One region of the Brevibacterium otitidis genome, then DNA from elsewhere that is predicted to be linked to it. Evidence: riboswitches for the same ligand, from Rfam matches in the RefSeq annotation. Region 1 holds a riboswitch; each other region holds the start of a gene.

Region 1 (5,181 bases):
GATCCGCCGGCTGCGGCTCTACACCGTGCCTGAGCTCTTCGCCCGCCGCTTCGGCAAGGTCGCAGCCCTCATCCCGGCCCTCATCGTCGGGTTGCTGTACATGACCCCGACGTTCGGCATGCAGCTGGTGGGCATGGGCGCGATCCTCGCCTCGATCACCGACCTGACCGTGTTCTGGGGCATCCTCGCCGGCTTCGTCGTCACCCTGGCGTTCACGCTCGTCGGCGGGATGCCGAGCGTCGCCTGGACGGATGCGATCCAGACCTTCGTCATCCTCGCCGGTGTCATCATCACCCTCATCATGGGCATCAACTATGTCGGCGGGATCGACACGATCATCGAGAACACCCCGGCCGATCACTTCTCCTTCACCTCGATCGGCGGCATCGAGCTGCTCAACTGGTTCCTCATCTTCGGCCCGTTCTACATCGTCTGGCAGACGACCTGGCAGCGGCTCACCGCAGCTAAGAGCGACCGGGTCGGCATCTGGGCGGTCGTCATCGGCTTCGCCGTCTCTGTGCTCATCGGCGCGGCGGCGATCGTCATCGGCATCGCCGCCCTGCAGATGTTCCCGGCCGGCACCATGCCCGATGTCATCTACACCTCGTTCATCGCCGAGATCTTCCACGGCTCGATCGGCGGGCTGCTGATGGTCTCACTGCTGGCTGCGCTGCTGACCGGCGCGACCTCGTTCCTGCTCTCAGGTGCGATCAACATCTCCAAGGACATCTACCAGGGCTGGATCAACCCGCAGGCGAAGGACGATCAGATCCTCAAGGTGTCCCGGATCTCGGTCGCGGCGATGGCAGTCATCGGCCTCGGCATCGCCCTCGTCATCAAGGACATCATCGCGATCTACCAGGTCGCCCTGTCCTTCACCGCGACCACGCTCGTCATGCCGGTGCTCGCGGCGATGTTCTGGAAGCGGGCGACGAAGCGCGGCGTCATCTGGTCGATGATCGCAGCGATGGCCGTCTCACTGCTGTGGCGCTTCTCCGGCCAGCCCTTCGGCATCCACGAGATCCTGCCCGGACTCATCACCTCGGCCATCGTGCTCATCGCCGTGAGCCTGGCGACCCGCCACTCCGATGACGAGGTCGTCGTCGCCTACTACCACGCCTACCGAGCCGGCGAGCTGCGCACACATGGTGTCGATGAGGAGCCGGCTGCAGCTGGGGACGTCCCCGCGGGGACGTCGACGGCAGCAGGTCAGGCCACCGCGCCCGAGGCGGAGGTCGCCGCTGGCACGCAACCGGCACGGACAGCTGAGGCTGCGTCACCGGGCGTTGAGCAGCAGCGGCCGCAGGCGGAGTGACGTCATCCGGTTCGGTGCGTCAGGACTCGAGCACGGCAGCGGTGCTGGCAGCCGGTGAGAGGTCGAGACGGCGCAGCAGCTGCGCGTTGAGCGCCACCACTACTGTGGAGGCTGACATGAGAATCGCGCCGATGCTCATCGGCAGCACGAAGCCGACCGGTGCCAGCACGCCGGCGGCAAGCGGAACCGAGATGAGGTTGTAGCAGGCAGCCCACCACAGGTTCTGCTTCATCTTCCGATACGTCGCACGGGACAGTTCGAAGACCGAGAGCACCAAACGCGGATCCGACGAGGCGAGGATGACACCAGCGGAGCCGATCGCCACATCGGTGCCCGCACCGATCGCGATACCGACGTCTGCCTGGGCGAGCGCGGGAGCATCGTTGACGCCGTCCCCGACCATCGCCACACGCCTGCCCTCACGTTGGAGCTCCTCCACTGTGGCGGCTTTGTCCTCGGGCCTGACGCCGGCGAACACCCGGTCGATGCCGAGCTCTGCTGCGACGGTGTTGGCAACTGCCTGTGCGTCACCGGTGATCATTACGACCTGCACCCCGGCTGCATGCAGGGCAGCGACGGCATCGTGCGATTCCGCGCGGATCTCATCGGCCAGCCGCAGCGCACCGATGACGGCGCCGTCGGCCAGCCCGGTTGGGCCGATTGACACCTGTCGGGTACGAAGCAATTACTGACTCACCTGCAGCCGCAGCGTGACACCCTAATTGTCACCTCCCCTCGCATCACTCCCACGCATTGGACATCTACGTTATAGCGGCGCGGCCGGTCAGCCTCAGTCGTCCATTTCGTGCGCCGCAAAGGCTGAACAATGCATCGTGTCAGCATCGTCGCTATCCCCTGGCCGAGCTTCGGAAATGGGCGCGTGAGATCGGTATGTCGTCTCTGGTCTCGGGCGTGTTTCCAACAATGCGATCGACGCTTATACCGCCTCGCGTTGATCGCGCCGGTAACGAGTGCCGGGCTCTATGGCGCGCCATCTGCACCGATGTTGGGGTTCGTGTCACGCAGCCTCGGACCGCGGGACAGGGACTTGTGGCGACAGTCTGGACACACAGTGGCGGCCTTCTGGTAGGCTCGGTGTTACCGAGGGGTGCCCCGTCAAGGGGCTGAGATACCACTGGACGATGGTCGGCGTGGTGACCCTTAGAACCTGATCCGGATCATGCCGGCGAAGGGACTGGTCTCGTAGGGCTTGCTCCCGTCGCTGGCCTCCAGAAGTGAGGCCACAGTGTCGATTCCTCCCGCCGATTCCGACGTCGGCCGTGCGCGGCCGACGGTCGCCGTTCTCTGCGTCGTCATCGACGATGACCGTGTGGCCTTGGTGCGTCGGGCGAATCCGCCCGATGCCGGGTACTGGGGCTTCCCCGGTGGGAAAATCGAGTTCGGAGAAACCATCACGCAAGCAGCCGAGCGTGAGCTGGACGAGGAGACTAGTCTCGTGGGCGACGCCATCGGCGTCCTGACGACGATCGATGCCTTCGATCGCGGCACGGATGGCGATCTGGTCAGCCACTTCGTCCTCATCGCCGTGGCGTGCCAGTGGCGGTCCGGATCCCTGCGTGCCGGTGACGATGCCCTAGAAGCTGGGTGGTTTGCCCTCGACGAGGTCGACGACGCCCAGCTGGCGCTGAGCAAGGACGTCGTCGATGTCGCCCGGTACGCCGTTGCCGTCGCGCAGAACGAGGTGAGAGCGTGACGATTCACATTGTCCTCTCGATAGCGGGAACCGACCCGACCGGTGGTGCTGGTGTCCAGGCCGATCTCAAGGCGTTCACAGCGATAGGTGCCTACGGTGTGACAGCCGCCGCCGCGGTCGTTGCTCAGAACACTTGCGGCGTGCGCTCCTTCGTTCCCCTCGACCCCTCTTTCGTCGGCAAGCAGATCGATGCGGTCTTCGACGATGTCCATGTCGACGCGGTGAAGATCGGCATAGTCGCCAACGCCGCGAACACCGAGGTCGTCGCCGACCGGCTCCGACAGCACGAAGCCGAGAACATCGTGCTCGGCAATGGTACCAAGAGCGGCGATCACCTTCTCGACACCGACGCCGTGGCCGCCGTCCGGGACACGCTCGTCCCGCTGGCGACGATCATCACGCCGAACCTCCCCGAGGCTGCGGTCCCCCTCGACACCAAGGAAGCCACAACTTGGCAGCAGATGCACGATCAGGGCACCCGGCTGCGCAGCCTCGGTTCTCCCTGGGTGCTACTCAGGGCGGACACCTCACGCACGAGGCGTCCCACGTCGACTATCTGCGGGCCGGAGGGAGCCCGTGCATTCACCGCCGCCAGAGTCAAGACTCTCAACGACCACGGAACCGGCTGCACACTGTCGTCGGCGATCGCCTCGCTGCTGCCCAATCACTCGGCGCAAGACAGTGCGCGCCAGGCCGAGCGGTATCTTCACGATGCTCTCATCGCCAGCGACCTCCTCGACGTCGGTCACGGCCACGGTCCCGTGCATCACTTTCACCAGCTCTGTCCGCGGGAATAATCCGTGCCGAAACCACTCACCGTATGTGTCGACGCCAGAAAGTCCTGGCAACCAGATCATGCTATTGGCGCCACTCAACTCGTGAAGGAGAACAATTGTGACCGAGACGCGAAAGATGTTTCTCGCGGGCCCATTCAAAGCGCTCGTCGATTCCGACATACATGTGATGCGAGGTTCCGACATCGATAAGTACGCCTCGATCATCGACTACTTCGAGACGCGGGGATGGGACGTGCACTGCGCTCACCGCAGGGAAGATTGGGGGCGCGATTTCATGGAACCCAGCGAGTGCACACGCATCGACTATACGGAGATCGCCGCCTGCGACGTTTTCATCGCTTTCCCCGGGTCGCCAGCGTCACCAGGAACACATATCGAGATCGGGTGGGCATCGGCCTGGAAGAAACCCATCATCCTTCTCCTGGAGAAGGACCAGGAATACGCATTCCTCATCCGGGGTCTCTCAGCGGTCGCCGACGTGGAAATGATCACCATCGACCCCCAGCAGGCAACCGGACCGCGCATCCACGCCGCCATTGACCGAGCACGGGAAGGAGCTCGCAGTGAAGCATGAGTACCCAGACCTGAACGCGCTCTACTTGGACACGCTGCGACACCTCTGCACCAGCTTCGAACACCGGAACAGCCCCCGCGGCCAAGACGAGCGAGAGAACATCGGCTTCAGCGTACGGCTGACGAGCCCGGCGCGCCGGTACTGCCTTGTCCGGCAGCGTCGCCAGAACATCATCTTCAACTATGCCGAAGCGCTCTGGTATCTCTCCGGCAAGAACGACCTCGACTTCATCCGCAACTACGCTCCCTCGATGGAACGCTACAGTCCTGATGGGGTGAGCCTGCCCGGCACTGGCTATGGCGCCAAACTACTTAAAGACGTCGGCGGTGAGGACGCCATTGAACGAGTTGTTAACATCCTTCGCGAGGACGACCCAGCCAGCAAGCGTGCCGTCCTGCAAGTCTTCGACGATTCGGAAGACATCTACCGGCGCAACATCGACGTGTCCTGCACGCTTGCCCTCCAACTGCTGCTCCGCGGCGAGCATCTGCACATGGTCGCATTCATGCGCGCCAACGACGCTTACATGGGACTGCTCAACGACACGTTCTCCTTCACCTTTCTACAGGAGTTCCTCGCCTCCATGCTGGGTGTGACGCCTGGGGTCTACGTCCACCAGGTCGGCTCGCTCCACATCTACGAAAAAGACCTCACGCGAGTAGAGGAACTCCTCGAACACAGCGGCCAGGTAATCGACGCACCGCGAGCTTTACCGCAGCTACCACCAGGGGCGACGATGGCTCAAGTGCGAGAGGTTCTCACCCTTGAACAGTCGATCCGC
Region 2 (5,181 bases), on a different contig from region 1:
ACGGCCTCGGCACAACCGGTTTCGCGACCTCGCTCCTCATCGGCCTGTACCTCATCGGCATGATCACCGGCGCGCTGCTGTTCCCGAAGATCGCGCAGCTCACCACCCCGCGACTCACACTCATCGGCGCCGCCTGCCTCGTCGGCGTCGGCTACCTGCTGTTCCTGCCATTCCACGACGCCTACGGCCAGGTGATCGCAAACATCATGATCGCCGGGGTCGGGTCTGGTGCGCTCGTTGCGGCACTCCCTGCGGCAGCCGCTTCGGCAGCCCCTGCTACACAGACCGGGGTTGCGACGGGGCTGACGAACTCGGTGAAGACCGTCGGCGGAGCGATCGCCTCAGCAGTGTTCGGCCTCGCCCTCATGCACGGCCTCGCTGAAGTCACCGGCACGGTTGAGGCAGGCGTACCCGAGACAGGCACCGCTGGCTCGCTGACCGGGTACTTCACGGTGTGGAGCATCTGCGGCGTGACCGCACTCATCGCAGCGCTGCTGCTGTGCTTTGTTCCCCGCAACGCTTTCCAGGACCGCGAGTACCGGGGCCGCAGTGTGAGCTCGGCACCAAGGGGCGCTGCTGCGGCAGCGCCTTCTGAGCATTTACCCACCCCGGATTCCTGCCGCCCAGCCCCGGGTGCACGACGAAGGCCCCTGAACTGTTTACCCAGGTCAGGGGCCTTGCCGAACGCGGAGGATAGGGGATTTGAACCCCTGAGGGCGTTAACCCAACACGCGTTCCAGGCGTGCGCCATAGGCCGCTAGGCGAATCCTCCGCAGAGAATCTTACCGGAAGCCGAACGCTAAGCGAAATCGAGGCTCCCGCCGCCAGGCAGATACCTGCACCGCAGCATCGGCCCACCACCGCACGAGCACACCGCTGGGAAACAACTCGATTCGGCAACGACTCCTGCCCAACCGTGTCGTCGATGAAGACATCTGCGCCTGAGCATGTCATAGTGGCACACGGTGAGTTCTGCGCAGCCAGCGTCGGCCATCACCGAAATGCCTGTCTTCCCCTTCCCTGAAAGGCATATATGCGCTATATCGTCTCTGCGGCTGCGACTGCGGTCGCCGCCAGCATGCTGACCAGCCTCGGGCTCGCCCCGTCCATCGCCGCATCCAGCAAGCACCCGGCGCCTGAGATGAATGAGATCGTCTTCGCCGACATCAGCGAAGACGGCCTCGGGCTCCCTGGTGCCCGTGGCCGCTCGGCTGCTGCAGCCTCCTCGGCGCAGCAGAACGCGACCGGCATGTCCTTCCTGCCCTCGCTGCTGCGCGCACCGGCCCCGGGCTCCAGCGGCACGGCCGCGGCACAGCCCCTGGCCTACCCTGCCACGCCGGCCGGCACCTCGGCAGCGGGAGCAGCGTCCCCGGCTGCCGAGCCGGCAGGCGATGCGATCCACGGCTCTGCCTCCGACATCACCGAGGACGGCCGCACGATCGCCGCCCTGTCCGGTGTCGTCGAGCCCGCTGACGACGCGCCGGGGATCATCGGCGTGGTGTGGGGCGGCGCGGACGACGCCGAGGTCGAGATCCGCACCCGCACCGGCGGCGAGTGGAGTGCGTGGTCGGGTCTCGACACCGACAACGACCCCGCCCAGGGCGGCGAGTCCGGCACCGAACCGTTCTCGATGGCCGGGATGGACGCCGCGCAGGTGCGCATCCTCGGCGATGCCGTGCCGCAGCATGCGCGGATCCTCAGCATCGATCCCAAGCGCTGGGCCGGTGACGCCGCTGCCGTGGAGTCGAACATCTCGGTGACCGAGGACGAGCAGCCCGCTCCCGAGGCGCCGGAGATCACCGAGGTGCCCGGCACCGGCCAGGCGGGCGCCTCGGCGAGGACCGCCTCGGGCGCGGCGACGATGGCCTACGCACCTGGTGAGGCCGCGACGCAGACCGTCGGCAAGGACGAGAAGAAGGACGTCAAGAAGCCGGAGATCCGCACCCGCAAGGACTGGGGTGCGGCCAAGCCGGCGGAGAAGCCTGACGAGACGAAGAAGGTGCAGGCCGCCGTCGTCCATCACACCAGCGGATCGAATGACTATTCGGCTGAGGACGTGCCGGCGATCCTGCGCGGCATCCAGCACTACCACCAGCAGGGCCGCGGCTGGGATGACATCGGCTACAACATGCTCGCCGACAAGTACGGACGGCTCTGGGAGGGCCGCGGCGGCGGGCTGGAGAAGAACACCGTGGGCGCCCATGTCATGGGCTACAACGAGGGCACCTTCGGCATCTCCGTCATGGGCACCTACAACAAGGAGGCCCCGCCGCAGAAGACGATCGACGCCGTCAATCATGCGATCGCCTGGAAGCTGTCGCTGTCCGGTGTCGGCGGTGATGCAAAGACGAAGCTGAAGGACCGCGAGATCAGCACGGTCTCCGGCCACCGCGACCTCGGCTCCACCGACTGCCCTGGAGATGCGTTCTACGCGAAGCTGCCGCAGATGCGCAAGGACATCGCCGAGATCCAGAAGAACGGCGGTCCGGTCGCGAAGGACGAGGAGAAGAAGGACAAGAAGTCGGACGACAAGCCCAAGGGCGAGTCGAAGGACGGCACGTCCGAGGACGGCAAGAAGGAGGAGGCGGACAGCGGTCTGCAGCCTGGAGCCGCCGACCGCAGCGCCTGAGCGGCGCACAGGTTCGGAGGAGCCGGCCGCGGTCACACGGCTCGTCAGTCCGCGTGGCCTTCGTAGGTGACGTCGAAGAAGTCGAGCTCCAGCGCTACGGCACGCTCCCAGCGGGCGGTGAGCTCCGCGGCTCGCCCGGCGGCCTCGGCGGCCGGCCACACGCGGTTGAGCTCATCGACGAGGAACTGGCACCACGAGGCGAAGGCCTCACCGCGGTGCAGCTCGATCCACTCGGAGTGCACATAGCGCTCTGGCAGCTCGGCATCGCGCTCACCCCAGTCGAGGTAGAGCCACTCGGCGATGACAAGCATCACGAGCAGATCGGCATACTCAGCCTGCGCGACCGCGTCGTACATCTCGGACTGGAAGCCGGCAGCCGCGCGCGAGAGCTCCGGGTCCCGCCACTGCTCCTCAGGCACGCCCAGCTGCGTGAAGGCCTGCTGGAAGTAGCCGTCCTCATCGGCGGCGAGCATGCCCAGCTGGGCGGCGAAGCGCAGCTTGGACTCCAGCCGGTCGGCATGGGCCACGCAGCCGCCGAGCATCGAGAGGAAGGCGTCGAAGAACTGGTAGTCCTGCACGAGGTAGCCAGCCAGCACGCCGTCGTCGATGCTGCCGGCGAACAGTTCGTCCACGAAGCGGTGACCGACCGCAGCATCCCACTGCGCGGCAGAGCGTCCGAGCCGCAGCCGGCCGACTGGTGAGTCGGGGGCGACGGTGAGCGTCGTCTGAATAGGATTCGTCGATGTCATGTGATCTCCCTCCGCCGGTATCACCCGGATCAGGTTCGTAGGGTCTGCATCTGCACTCTCAGCGCCCACCTCGGGCGCTCCCCTGTCAACACCCTCACTGTAGCCCATCTCCCGCGCCCGAGGCGGTGGCCGGCTCCGGCGTTTTTGGTTCGGTTCGCCGCCTGGACTAGACTGTTATGCGGCTCCCCGTGCGGCGTCATCTTGTGAACTCCCCCAGGGCCGGAAGGCAGCAAGGGTAAGCGAGCTCTGGCGGGTGCGCGGGGAGTCCTTCTTTCCCCTCTGTCTTTCCCCCATGCGGGGGCTCAACCGCTGCCTCGGCAGGGGCTCGGTGACAGCTCTCCGAACCCGCGATTTCGGCTTGTGCGCGCCGATCCGCGCGCCGCGCGGCCGCCTGCCGAAGAACCGCTATCACAATTGCGCAACATCGCTAACAGTTGTTAGCGCTGGTCACCGCCTACATTCCCCGAGATGACGCGGATCGGCTGGCCCGTTTGTGCTCTAGCTGTTATATCGTGCGCCCTATATTTGAGCTGTCCTTCTGATTCGTGTCCGCGCTCGCAGGTCCGCAGATCACGATCACCTGCCGCCGATGGAGGCCGCAGGCAGCTGGAATGAGAAAGGTTCAACCGTGCTTCGTCGTCATCCCCTCGCCGTCGGCTTCGCCATTGCGCTGTCAGCCACTCTCGCTGCCTGCAGCTCCCCCACCGAGACGGAGCGCGGGTCCGCGGAGACGCCCAGCCAGGCCCCGGATCCCGCTCCCGAGGTGTCAGTCTCGGCTGTCGAGGATCCCGACGCTGACGACGCGGCCGCCGACGAGGGCTCCGATGACGCGACCGATGCCGCTGCCGGCGGGGATGCCGCCAGCGCCTCGGGCACCGATCTTGAGATCTCGCCGACGGGTCATTTCGCCCTCACCGTCACCGGTGGCGAGTTCGCCGAGGTGACCGTCACCGATGCCGATCACCCCGAGGTCACCGTCGCCGGCACCTTCGATGACGGTTCCGATGCCGACAGCGGCGACGACAATGGTGACGGCACCGATGGCGACTCTGATGCCGGGGACGCAGAGACAGGCGACCCCGATGCCGAGGAAACGGAATCCGACGAGGCGCCGGCCACCTCGGGCGCGGACGCCGAAGCACAGGCCGGCGGCAGCACCGCCGACAGCACCGAAGACGCCGGCGACGCGGCAGAAGGCGACGCGACTGACGGCGACGCGACTGACGGCGACGCGACTGACGGCGACGCGGCTGAAGGCGACGCGGCTGACGACGCCACCGACGAAGCTGACGACGACGATGCCTCCGATGAGGGCGACGACTCCTCCGGATCCGCCGAGCCGCAGGGCACGCGGTGGGTCTCCGACTACGGTCTGGCGGGCAGCGCCACCTACGAGTGGACGGCGAAGACGATCGCGCCCGACGGCGGCGAGCACGAGGCCTCGGGCACCATCACGACGACCGAACCGCAGGGCCGTTCGGCGCGGGTGTTCACCGTCATCGGCGACGATCAGGAGGTCGGCGTGGCCGCCCCGATCATCGTGAACATCGGTGCCACTGTGCCGGAGTCGCACCGCGATGAGATCGAGCACCGGCTCTCCGTCGAGGTCACCGACGAGGACGGCAAGGAGATCGACGTCGAAGGCTCGTGGGGCTGGCTCTACGACACCGACGGGATCTCGCGCGTGCACTACCGGCCCAAGGAGTTCTGGCCGGAGCACTCCAAGGTCAAGGTGCAGATGGCGCTTGAGGACGTGCCGTTCTCCGACACCCGCTTCGGCGAGAAGGACGTCTCGCTGGACTT
Region 3 (5,181 bases), on a different contig from region 1:
GGTGATACCGGCCGCCGGGATGAAAACCCGGCGGCCGGCACCACGAGATCTACCTATCGGACTTCCGGCGCACGGCACCGCAGCACCGCCGGACCATCCTGCGCCAGCCGGTCAGCTGATCCTCGTCTCCACCGCCTCGGGCGCGGTGTCGGCAGCAGGCGGTCCGAAGGTCGGTTCGGGCAGGTAGACCTGCCCGCCGCGGGCAAGGAACTCCTGAGCCTTGGCCTGCATGCCGGCGATTGCTGCCTGCGCCTCGGCGCTTCCATAGGTGTCGCGGATGTCCTGGGAGATGCGCATCGAGCAGAACTTCGGCCCGCACATCGAACAGAAATGGGCAGTCTTGGCCGGTTCAGCCGGCAGCGTCTCGTCGTGGAACGCCTCAGCGGTCTCCGGATCGAGACCGAGGGCGAACTGGTCACGCCACCGGAACTCGAAGCGGGCCTTCGACAGGGCGTCATCGCGCTCATGCGCACCAGGGTGGCCCTTGGCCAGGTCGGCGGCGTGGGCGGCGATCTTGTAGGTGATGACACCGGTTTTGACGTCATCGCGGTTCGGCAGGCCCAGATGTTCCTTCGGGGTGACATAGCACAGCATCGCGGTGCCGTAGCGGGCGATCTCCGTCGCCCCGATCGCCGAGGTGATGTGATCATAACCAGGCGCGATGTCGGTCACGAGCGGGCCGAGGGTGTAGAAGGGCGCACCGTGGCACAGCTCCTGCTGACGCTCGACGTTCTCACGGATCCTGTGCAGCGGAATGTGGCCAGGTCCTTCGACCATGACCTGCACGTCGTGCTCCCACGCCCGCTGGGTCAGCTCAGCCAGCGTGTCGAGCTCAGCGAACTGCGCGGCATCGTTGGCATCGGCGATCGAACCCGGGCGCAGGCCATCGCCTAAGGAGAAGGCGACGTCGTACTGGGCGAAGATCTCGCACAGCTCATCGAAGTGGGTGTAGAGGAAGTTCTCCTCGTGATGCGCCAGGCACCATCCGGCCATGATCGATCCGCCGCGCGAGACGATCCCGGTGACCCGTTCGGCGGTCAGCGGCACGTAGCGCAGCAGCACACCGGCATGGACGGTCATGTAGTCGACGCCCTGTTCGCACTGTTCGATGACGGTGTCGCGGTAGATCTCCCACGTCAGCTTCTCCGCCTCACCATCGACCTTCTCCAGAGCTTGGTAGATCGGCACGGTGCCGATCGGGATGGGGGAGTTGCGCAGGATCCATTCGCGGGTGGTGTGGATGTCGTTGCCCGTCGAAAGATCCATGAGCGTATCGGCGCCCCACTTGGCCGCCCAGTTGAGCTTGGCGACCTCCTCGCTGATCGAGCTGGTGACAGCGGAGTTGCCGATGTTGGCGTTGATCTTGACGAGGAACTTCCGCCCGATGATCATGGGCTCGGACTCCGGGTGGTTGATGTTGGCCGGGATGATCGCCCGGCCGGCGGCGACTTCGCTTCTGACGAGTTCGACGTCGCATTGTTCGCGCAGTGCGACGAAGCGCATCTCGGGGGTGATGACACCGGTGCGTGCGTAGTGCATCTGCGTCACCCGCTTGCCGGGCTTGGCCCGCCGAGGTGTGGGCACCCGGCCCTGCCACTGCTGGGAGGGCCGGCCGCGGCGGACTGCCGCCCGGCCGTCATCGGCGAGCTTCCTGCCGCGGCCCGTGTGCTCTTCGGAGTCCCCACGGGCGGCGATCCACTCCGCACGCCACGGTGCCAGTCCCTCCTCGGGCACGCTGCCGGGTCCCATCGTCCGGTAGACCTGGACCGGGGGATTGGCCCGTTGGCCGGGCGAGTCGTCGAGGTGGATCTCAGTGACGGGCACGCGGATGCCGTGCGCAGCATCCTCAACCCACCCGAGGCGGTGCTTGTGGTGCTGCTCGGAGCGCGGCTGGTCAGCAGCGGTCTCGGAGGCGTGCGTGTTCTCAGGGGGGAATGCAGACAACGATGTCCCTCACTTCCTACGTCGGTATTAACCGAATCAGGTTCAGCGGTCCCGGACGCCGTGTCCGGTCTCAGCCTCACTGTGAGGCTCCCGCGTGGTCAGCTCAATCTATATCACATCTGATCAGAGAGGTGGAGCCGTCGTTCGCCTCCTGTTCACCTGTCTGTCGTTGAATGGCAGGCATGCTGCCTTCCGCCTCCTCGCCTGAGCGCCCGCCTGCCGCTGCACCCGCCAGCCGCGGCTCCGTTGCCGAGGTGTTCTGGATCTTCCTGCGGCTGGGGCTCACCTCCTTCGGCGGTCCGGTCGCCCACCTCGGGTACTTCCGTGAGGCCTTCGTCGAGCGCCGCAGCTGGCTCAGCGACCGCGCTTATGCCGATCTCGTCGCGCTGTGCCAGTTCCTGCCGGGCCCGGCCTCCAGCCAGGTCGGTATGGCGCTGGGCCTCAAGCGCGCCCGCTTCGCCGGCATGCTCGCCGCCTGGGTCGCGTTCACCCTGCCCTCGGCGCTTGCGCTGGCGGCCTTCGGCTTCGGCATCCATGCCCTCGGCGACCTCGGCGACGCCGGCTGGCTCACCGGACTCAAGGTCGCAGCCGTTGCCGTCGTCGCGCATGCGGTGCTCGGCATGGCGCGCTCGCTGACTCCCGACGCACCGCGGGCGAGCATCGCGGTCGCCGCCCTGGCCATCGCCCTGCTGGTGCCCACCGCATGGGCGCAGGTCGCTGCGATCGTGCTCGCCGGCATCATCGGGTTGGTGTGGCTGCGTCCGGCCGTGCCCGAGGCGGCAGACGCCTCAGACGGGCAGGGGCACCTGTTCCGGGTGCGTGTGCCGATGCCGGCGGCCGCCGGCAGCCTCATCCTCTTCGCCGTCCTGCTCATCGGGCTGCCAGTCATCGCGCGGCTCACCGGCAGCGATGCGCTGCAGCTGGCCGATGTGTTCTACCGTGCCGGCGCGCTCGTGTTCGGCGGCGGGCACGTCGTGCTGCCGCTGCTGCAGGCCGAGCTCGTGCCCACCGGGATCGTCTCGAACGACGCCTTCCTCGCCGGGTACGGTGCCGCCCAGGCAGTGCCCGGCCCGCTGTTCACCTTCGCCGCCTACCTCGGCACGGTGAGCACCACCTCGGCTACGGGAGCGGTGGGCGCGGCGATCGCGCTGGGCGCGGTATTCCTGCCGGCAGCGCTGCTCGTCATCGGCACCCTGCCGCTGTGGCAGAGGCTTGCCGCGCACCGGCTGGCTCGCCGGGCGCTGAGCGGCGTCAACGCCGGCGTGGTCGGGATCCTCGCTGCCGCGCTGTACCAGCCGGTCTTCACCACCGGCATCACCTCTGCGCTGACACTCGTCATCGGAGCTGCCGCCTTCGTCGCGCTGAGCGCGTGGAAGGCTCCGGCCTGGGCCGTTGTCATCGCCGCCGGACTGCTCGGCGTCTTCGTCCTCTGAACCGCCGGGCGCAGTGGGGGCTGAACCGCCGGGCTCCTCGGGGCTGCAGCGCCGGGCTCAGCGGCGGGGACGCACGAACGGGAAAGTCAGCACCTCTCGGATCGTGGTGTTCGTCATGAGCATGACGAGCCGATCCATGCCGATTCCGAGCCCGCCTGCCGGCGGCATCCCCGCCTCGAGCGCGGCGAGGAAGTCCTCATCGACCTCCATCGCCTCGGCGTCGCCGTGGGCGGCCTTCCACGACTGCTCGGTCAGCCGGCGCCGCTGCTCGATCGGATCGGCCAGCTCGGAGTAGGCGGTGCCGACCTCCATGCCGTTGATGACGAGATCCCAGCGCTCGACCAGTCCCGGTTTCGACCGGTGCGGGCCGGTCAGCGGCGAGGTCTCGGCGGGGAAATCGCAGTAGAAGGTCGGCGTGACGGTCTCCGCCTCGACGAGCTCGCCATAGAGCTCCTCGATGATCGCACCGGGCCCCATCGTCTGCGTCAGGGCGATGCCGTGATCGCGGGCGAGCTCCATGAGGATCTCCATGTCCGTGTCCAGTGAGATCGGTGCGGCCAGCCGCTGGGAGAGCGCTTCGCACACCGGCACCAGCGGCCAGTCCCCGGAGATGTCGGTCAGCTCCCGGGCCGGTGCTCCGGAGTCGTCGAGGTCGCCGGTGAGCAGCGGCAGCTGAGGGCTGCCGTGGATCGTCGTGGCCACAGTCTGGATGAGTTGCTGCGTCAGCCGCGCCATATCGACATAGTCGGAGAACGGCAGATACGCCTCCAGGGAGGTGAACTCCGGGTTGTGCGTGGCATCGGCGCCTTCGTTGCGGAAGTTGCGCGACAGTTCGAAGATCGGGCCCGAACCGGCCACGAGCAGCCGCTTGAGGTAGAGCTCCGGGGCGATGCGCAGCGTCAGCGGCGTCGAATAGGCGTTGATGTAGGTGTGGAACGGCCGGGCGGTCGCCCCGCCGTGGACCGTGTTGAGTACCGGGGTCTCGACCTCGGCGAAGCCGCGCTCGGTCAGCACCCGGCGGGTGGTCGCCATCACCTGCGACCGCGTTTCGAGCAGGCGCAGCGCTGCCGGGTTGACGAGCAGATCGAGAGATCGGTGCCGGGCCCGGAACTCCGCATTGCCGATGCCCCCGAACGGGATCGGCACAAGCGCCTTGGCCGCCGGCGTCAGCCCGGTGGCGAGGACCGACGGGGTGCCGGTGCGTGAGCGCCCCCGCCGGCCGGTGACCACGACGATGTCACCGGTGTCGAGAGCATCGGTGAGTGCCGCGAAGTCACCGTCGAGGCTGTCGCGCTCGAGCACCACCTGCACGTTCGCGTCACGGTCGATGAGGTCGGCGAAGACGACACCGCCGTGCCGGCGCAGATGCCGGATCCGGCCGCTGACCGGCACCTCGTCGGGCCACGCATCGATCCCGCCGATCTCGGCCAGCGACCGCTGTGCCCGCAGCCCGATCGGATACGGCGGCAGGCCGGCCGCCTGCAGCTGTTCGGCGTGGTCGATGCGGTGCTGCGTCACCGGTGCACGGCGGGCCTGCTGCGGCATCCGCTCAGCCCGCACCGCACTCAGCGCTGCGCTGAGCTCCTGCAGCTCGGAGTCGTTGAGCTCACCACCGGCTGCCGGCCGGCCGAACACCTCCGGCAGGAAGCCCTCCGCCATCGAGAAGGCCAGCGCGGCCGGGGCGAGGGCACCGGAGACCGGTACGCACAGATAGCGCGGACGCCAGTCGGGCAGGTACTTCTTGTTCGAGCGGTACAGCGATTCGAGCTGGAAGTAGCGGTCGAAGAAGCCGAGCAGCCGGGAC
Region 4 (5,181 bases), on a different contig from region 1:
TCGCGGATCTCATCGGCGGACAGCTCCGGCAGGCGCTGGACGAGGTCGAGGAAGCGGTCCTGCTCCTCCTCGGCGATGATGCCCTTGGCGAGGGTGCGGAACTTCTCGACGTAGTTCTCGCGGACGAACGGGCGCGCACCATTCGGGTGGGCGTCGGCGACGGCGATCTCGTCGACCATCGTCGAGCCGTCCTCAAATTCGATCTCGACGCGGCCACCGAAGGCCATCTCGTCCGGATCGGTCGAGTGGTACCGGCGGGTCCACTCGGGATCTTCGGTCGTCTCGATCTTGTGCCACAGTTCGACGGTCTCCGGGCGGGAGGCGCGCTCAGGGGCGTAGGAGTCCTCGTGGTGCCAGCCCTGGTCCTCCATGGCGACGGCGAAGATGTACATGATCGAGTGGTCCAGCGTCTCGCGGGAGGCCTTCGGATCCATCTTCTGCGGGTCGTTGGCGCCGGTGCCGATGACGTTGTGGGTGTGGTGCGAGGTGTGGATGACGATCTTCTTGATCGCGGTCAGATCGTCGATCTCCCTGCCCATCTTGCGGGCGAGGTCGATGAGTGCCTGCGCCTGGTACTCAGCCGAGTGCTCCTTGGTGTAGGTGTCGAGGATCGCGCGCTTGGCCTCGCCCTTGGCCGGCAGCGGCACGGTGTAGCGGGCCTCGGGACCGGAGAGGATCCAGGCGATGAAGCCGTCTTCGCCTTCGTAGATGGGGCTCGGCGCACCTTCGCCGCGCATCGCACGGTCGACGGCCTCGACAGCCATCTTGCCGGCGAATGCCGGCGCGTGGGCCTTCCACGAGGAGATCTCGCCCTTGCGGGACTGGCGGGTGGCGGTGGTGACGTGCAGCGCCTGCTGCACAGCCTGGAAGGTCACCTCGGTGGGCAGGTGCAGCATCGCACCGATGCCGGCTGCCGCCGAGGGGCCGAGGTGGGCGACGTGGTCGATCTTGTGCTCGTGCAGGCAGATGCCCTTGACGAGGTCGACCTGGATCTCGTAGCCGGTGGCGATGCCGTTGACGAGGTCCTTGCCGTCGACGCCGAGGTGCTGGGCGACCGCGAGGATCGCCGGGATGTTGTCACCGGGGTGCGAATAGTCCTTGGCGAGGAAGGTGTCGTGGAAGTCGAGTTCGCGCACGGCCACGCCGTTGGCCCAGGCAGCCCATTCCGGGGAGACGGTGTCGTCGAGCGGCTGGCCGAAGACGGTGGCGCCCGGGGCGGCCTTGTGCGGCAGCGCCTGCTCGCGTGCGTGGGTCGGGGCGGCGCGGCGGACCGAGGCGGCGGCGACGGCGGCGTTGTCGATGATGCGGTTGATGACCATGTCCGTCACATCGGCGTCGACGGCGACGGGATCGGATGCGACTTCTGCGATCTTCCAGGCCAGCTGATCTTCGCGGGGGAGGTCTTCCGAGCTCTTATAGGTGCGGACTTCATGGTTGATCATGGAGATTCTCCTTGTCTCGACGTCTGCCGTCGATGGGTCGTCGACGCTGACCGTCAGTGCCCGAGCGTCTCACGGGCTGCATTCAACTGTATGAGCGGCACGGGCTGAGCACCACGCCACACTTTATCTTGATATCAAGATAAAACATGAGCAGGGGCAGCACAAACGCCGTACGTTCTCTAGGATGCCACGCGCACATGTGGCCTCGCTCACCGGGTCCCGTCCCAGCTGCGCGGCCAGCCCGCTGGCCTGCGCTAATGCCCCTGTTCGCTCAGTCCTCTGCCGGCTGCCCGGTGCCCTGGATGGTCGAGACGAGGGTGATGAGCGACAGCCGGGCTCCCGGATGCGCCCGGAGCTTGCCGTCGCCGGCATCGGTGAGCACGCCGCCGGAGCGCCAGTCGCCGAGGATCCGCAGCAGGGTCTCAGACGTGCCGGCGAGCACGGCATGGGCGAAGCTCTCCCCGGAGATCGTCTCCGGGGCGTAGCCGAGGAGCCGGAAGAACTCGGCGGTGTGGGCCTTGAGCCGCTCGTCGGTCTCGAGCACAGCGTGGATCTGCTCGGATTCGGGCAGGCTCACCCGCCCGCCGGCACCGAGGTACATCGCCAGGGTCGAGAACAGCGGGATATCGAGGTCACCGGCACCGGTGACCTGGGTGTTGACCTGCTGCCAGTGGTTCGCCGCGGCGAGCGCCCACACGCTGAGCCAGCGGGCGAGCGCCCCAGCCTGCTCGTCACTGAGCTCGATCGCACGGCCGGCAGCCACCGCCTCGGCGACGGGGCCGAACAGTTCAGGCAGACCAACCGTCACCGACTCAGGCCCGGCCTGTTCGAACATGCCGGTCAGCAGCAGCGTCGCCCAGGCCCGCTCGGTCAGCGGCAGCTCAGCCAGCGTCTTGGCGCCACCGGCCTCTTCGAGTCCGGCGAGTTCGGCGACAGCGGCGAGCTCCTCACCGCTCAGCTCGCCGGTCTCGGCGGCCGGGCGCTGCGCGTTCGGACCGGAGGCGACCCAGTGCCAGATCCGCAGCGCGGCGGCCACGACCGACACCTCGGCGATCTGGGCGGCGTCGACGGCCTGGGATTCGGGCTGGTCGATCTGATCCTCGGCGTCCAGGAGGCCGAAGAGGGTCATGGCGATCGGGTGGTAGTGGGCGTTGATCTCGTCGGCGAGATGCTGATCCTGACCGGTGTGCTGCTCGTTCATGTCATCGCTCATGCCCCGAACCTATCGCAGCCCCGGTGGTTCACGCCTCCCGCTCCTGGGGACATGCGCCTGGAGTCTGGCCTGACCAGAGCCCGTGTGGAACCATGGGACTATGACACGCACCGCTTTGGCTTTCGATGAGAACTGGCTCGAACCCGATGAGCTGGCCCGGCTGCGCAGACGCCTGCCGATGGCCTACATCAATGCGGTGCCGGTGCTGCTCGACGACCACGGTGTGCCGGAGAAGGTCGGGCTGCTGTTGCGCACCGGCGATGACGGCTCGCTCGTGCGCGAGGTGATCGGCGGGCGGGTGCGCTTCCACGAGACCCTGCGCGATGCGCTCATGCGCCATGCCGAGAAGGACCTCGGGCCGCTGGCGTTTCCGTCGCTGCCGAGCTCGCTCAACCCGTTCCACGTCGCCGAGTACTTCCCGACCGAGGGCGCCTCCAAGCTTCACGATCCGCGCCAGCATGCGATCGCCCTGTGCTACATCCTGCCGGTGCAGGGTGAGTGCACACCGCGCCAGGATGCGCTCAGCCTCGACTGGCTCACTCCTGACGAAGCACTGCGCGAGGACATCGTGGCGGAGATGAACCACGGACAGGAGCACATCGTCAAAGCCGCCCTGGCGTACATGGGTCTGCTACCGTAGACGCGACGACAGGGGAGCGCTCACGAGGAGCGCTGAGAGTGCACAGTTGCAGACCCTCGAACCTGACGCGGTTCATACCGCCGGAGGAAGTCGAGTCTCTTCACCCCTCCTTGCCTGATTGAAGGAGGATTTGCGATGTCTGACGTCCAGACCCGCCACACCGATTCCGAACCCAACCCCACTCCGGCCGGCGTGCCGGCCACGATGCGCTGGAGGGTCGTCGACATCGTCGTCGCCTCGGTGCTCGCCGTCGCGATCGGCATCGTGTTCTGGGCCTGGTCGAACTCCTGGGAGACGATCAGCGCCCCGTTCCAGGCCCTCTACCCGCCCACCAAGGGCCTGCTGACCGGCGTGTGGGTGCTCGGCGGAGTGCTCGGCGGGCTCATCATCCGCAAGCCCGGCGCGGCACTGTACGTCGAGGTCCTCGCGGCGATCGTCTCGGCGGTGCCGGGCAACTACTTCGGGCTCATGGTCATCGTCACCGGGCTCATCCAGGGCTTCGGCGCTGAGATCATCTTCGCCGCACTGCGCTACCGCCGCTACACCTTCATCGCCACGCTGCTCGCCGGCCTGGGTGCCGGGCTGTCGCTGGCGATCGGCGAGAACATCCTCTACAACGCTGCGTGGACGTTTGAGCACAAGGCGCTCTACACCGTCTTCGCCGGCATCTCCGGCGTGGTCCTGGCCGGCCTCGTGTCGTGGTTCGCACTCAAGGCGATCGCCCGCACCGGTGCGTTGGGCGCCTTCGCCTCCGGACGCAGCGCGCGAGAAGTCTGATGGCAGCCGCGACCCGCGGCGTCGACGTCCTGGCCCGCGGTTTCGGCTGGCGGCACTCCGGCCGCAAGCGCGCCGCCGTCAGCGACATCGACCTGCGCATCGAGGCCGGTGAGCGCGTCCTGCTGCTCGGCTCCTCGGGCGCCGGGAAGTCGACGCTGCTGCATGCGATCGCAGGAGTCCTGCCGGCCGAATCCGGGTACCGGACCGGCGAGCTGCTCGTCGACGGCCGCCCACCGGATCCCACCTCGGGCACCACTGGGCTCGTCCTGCAGGACCCGGACGCGCAGGTGGTGCTCGCCCGGCTCGGCGACGATGTGTGCTTCGGCATGGAGAACACCGGCGTCGACCCGGCCGCGATGCCCGCCCGCGCCCGCAAGGCGCTGGCCACCGTCGGCCTCGACCTGCCGTGGGACCATCCGACCTCAGCACTGTCCGGCGGGCAGAAGCAGCGTCTCGCCCTGGCCGGCGTGCTCGCCATGGCGCCTGGCCTCATGGTCCTCGACGAGCCGACGGCCAACATCGATCCGGCCGCCGTTCCCGAGATGTGCCAGGCGGTTCTCGACGCGCAGGCCGCCTCTGGTGCGACCCTGCTCATCGTCGAACACCGGGTCGACATCTGGGCCGATCACGTCGACCGGATCATCGTGCTCGGCGAGTCCGGGCTGGTCGCCGACGGCTCGCCGGCTGCGGTGCTGCACGACCCGGCGCTGCGCGGCACCCTGGCTGGCGCTGGGGTCTGGCTGCCTGGTGCCGCACTCCCCCAGCCGCGCGTCCCGCGGCCGGCGGGTGCGGTGCTGCTGGAGGCCGAGAAGCTCGCCGTCGCCCGGGCCCGCCGCGGTCCGGTCGCCGTCAGCGACCTGAGCATCGACCTCGCCGAAGGCCAGGCGCTCGCACTCGTCGGGCACAACGGCGCCGGCAAGTCGACGACCGCGCTCACCCTCGGCGGGCTGCTGCCTGCCCGCGCTGGGAGGGTGAGGGCCACGGACCGGCTGCTCGACCTCGGGCGCGGTGCGCCCCGCCGCAGCGACCCGCACCGGTGGCCGGCGGCCGACCTCGTCGCCCGGATCGGCACGGTGTTCCAGGAGCCGGAGCATCAGTTCCTCACCACC

Evidence for each region. Region 1 has a riboswitch for thiamine pyrophosphate ahead of ACFFN1_RS01330 (NUDIX hydrolase). Riboswitches for the same ligand answer to the same signal wherever they lie in the genome.
Region 2: it holds a riboswitch for thiamine pyrophosphate, as region 1 does, so the genes downstream of both, ACFFN1_RS01165 (TenA family protein) here and ACFFN1_RS01330 (NUDIX hydrolase) in region 1, are expected to answer to the same signal.
Region 3: it holds a riboswitch for thiamine pyrophosphate, as region 1 does, so the genes downstream of both, thiC (phosphomethylpyrimidine synthase ThiC) here and ACFFN1_RS01330 (NUDIX hydrolase) in region 1, are expected to answer to the same signal.
Region 4: it holds a riboswitch for thiamine pyrophosphate, as region 1 does, so the genes downstream of both, ACFFN1_RS16075 (ECF transporter S component) here and ACFFN1_RS01330 (NUDIX hydrolase) in region 1, are expected to answer to the same signal.

The regions. Positions count from the first base shown of each region.
Region 1 covers NZ_JBHMAU010000017.1:1,718-6,898, reverse strand. The annotation lists gene ACFFN1_RS01340 (sodium:solute symporter family protein) at 1-1,315, shown strand, start outside; partial or broken gene ACFFN1_RS01335 (HAD-IC family P-type ATPase) at 1,335-1,961, opposite strand; TPP riboswitch at 2,410-2,528, shown strand; gene ACFFN1_RS01330 (NUDIX hydrolase) at 2,562-3,029, shown strand; gene thiD (bifunctional hydroxymethylpyrimidine kinase/phosphomethylpyrimidine kinase) at 3,026-3,826, shown strand; gene ACFFN1_RS01320 (nucleoside 2-deoxyribosyltransferase) at 3,924-4,400, shown strand; gene ACFFN1_RS01315 (thymidylate synthase) at 4,390-5,181, shown strand, end outside.
Region 2 covers NZ_JBHMAU010000014.1:14,234-19,414, forward strand. The annotation lists partial or broken gene ACFFN1_RS01150 (MFS transporter) at 1-530, shown strand, start outside; tRNA gene ACFFN1_RS01155 (tRNA-Ser) at 688-772, opposite strand; gene ACFFN1_RS01160 (peptidoglycan recognition protein family protein) at 1,034-2,629, shown strand; gene ACFFN1_RS01165 (TenA family protein) at 2,674-3,378, opposite strand; TPP riboswitch at 3,367-3,472, opposite strand; RNA gene ffs (signal recognition particle sRNA small type) at 3,556-3,651, shown strand; gene ACFFN1_RS01175 (L,D-transpeptidase) at 4,007-5,181, shown strand, end outside.
Region 3 covers NZ_JBHMAU010000032.1:28,358-33,538, reverse strand. The annotation lists gene ACFFN1_RS04305 (GyrI-like domain-containing protein) at 1-187, shown strand, start outside; gene thiC (phosphomethylpyrimidine synthase ThiC) at 112-1,944, opposite strand; TPP riboswitch at 1,941-2,048, opposite strand; gene chrA (chromate efflux transporter) at 2,127-3,377, shown strand; gene lysX (bifunctional lysylphosphatidylglycerol synthetase/lysine--tRNA ligase LysX) at 3,435-5,181, opposite strand, start outside.
Region 4 covers NZ_JBHMAU010000132.1:38,040-43,220, forward strand. The annotation lists gene ACFFN1_RS16060 (MmgE/PrpD family protein) at 1-1,442, opposite strand, end outside; gene ACFFN1_RS16065 (hypothetical protein) at 1,714-2,655, opposite strand; gene ACFFN1_RS16070 (DUF4916 domain-containing protein) at 2,756-3,295, shown strand; TPP riboswitch at 3,296-3,401, shown strand; gene ACFFN1_RS16075 (ECF transporter S component) at 3,431-4,072, shown strand; gene ACFFN1_RS16080 (ABC transporter ATP-binding protein) at 4,072-5,181, shown strand, end outside.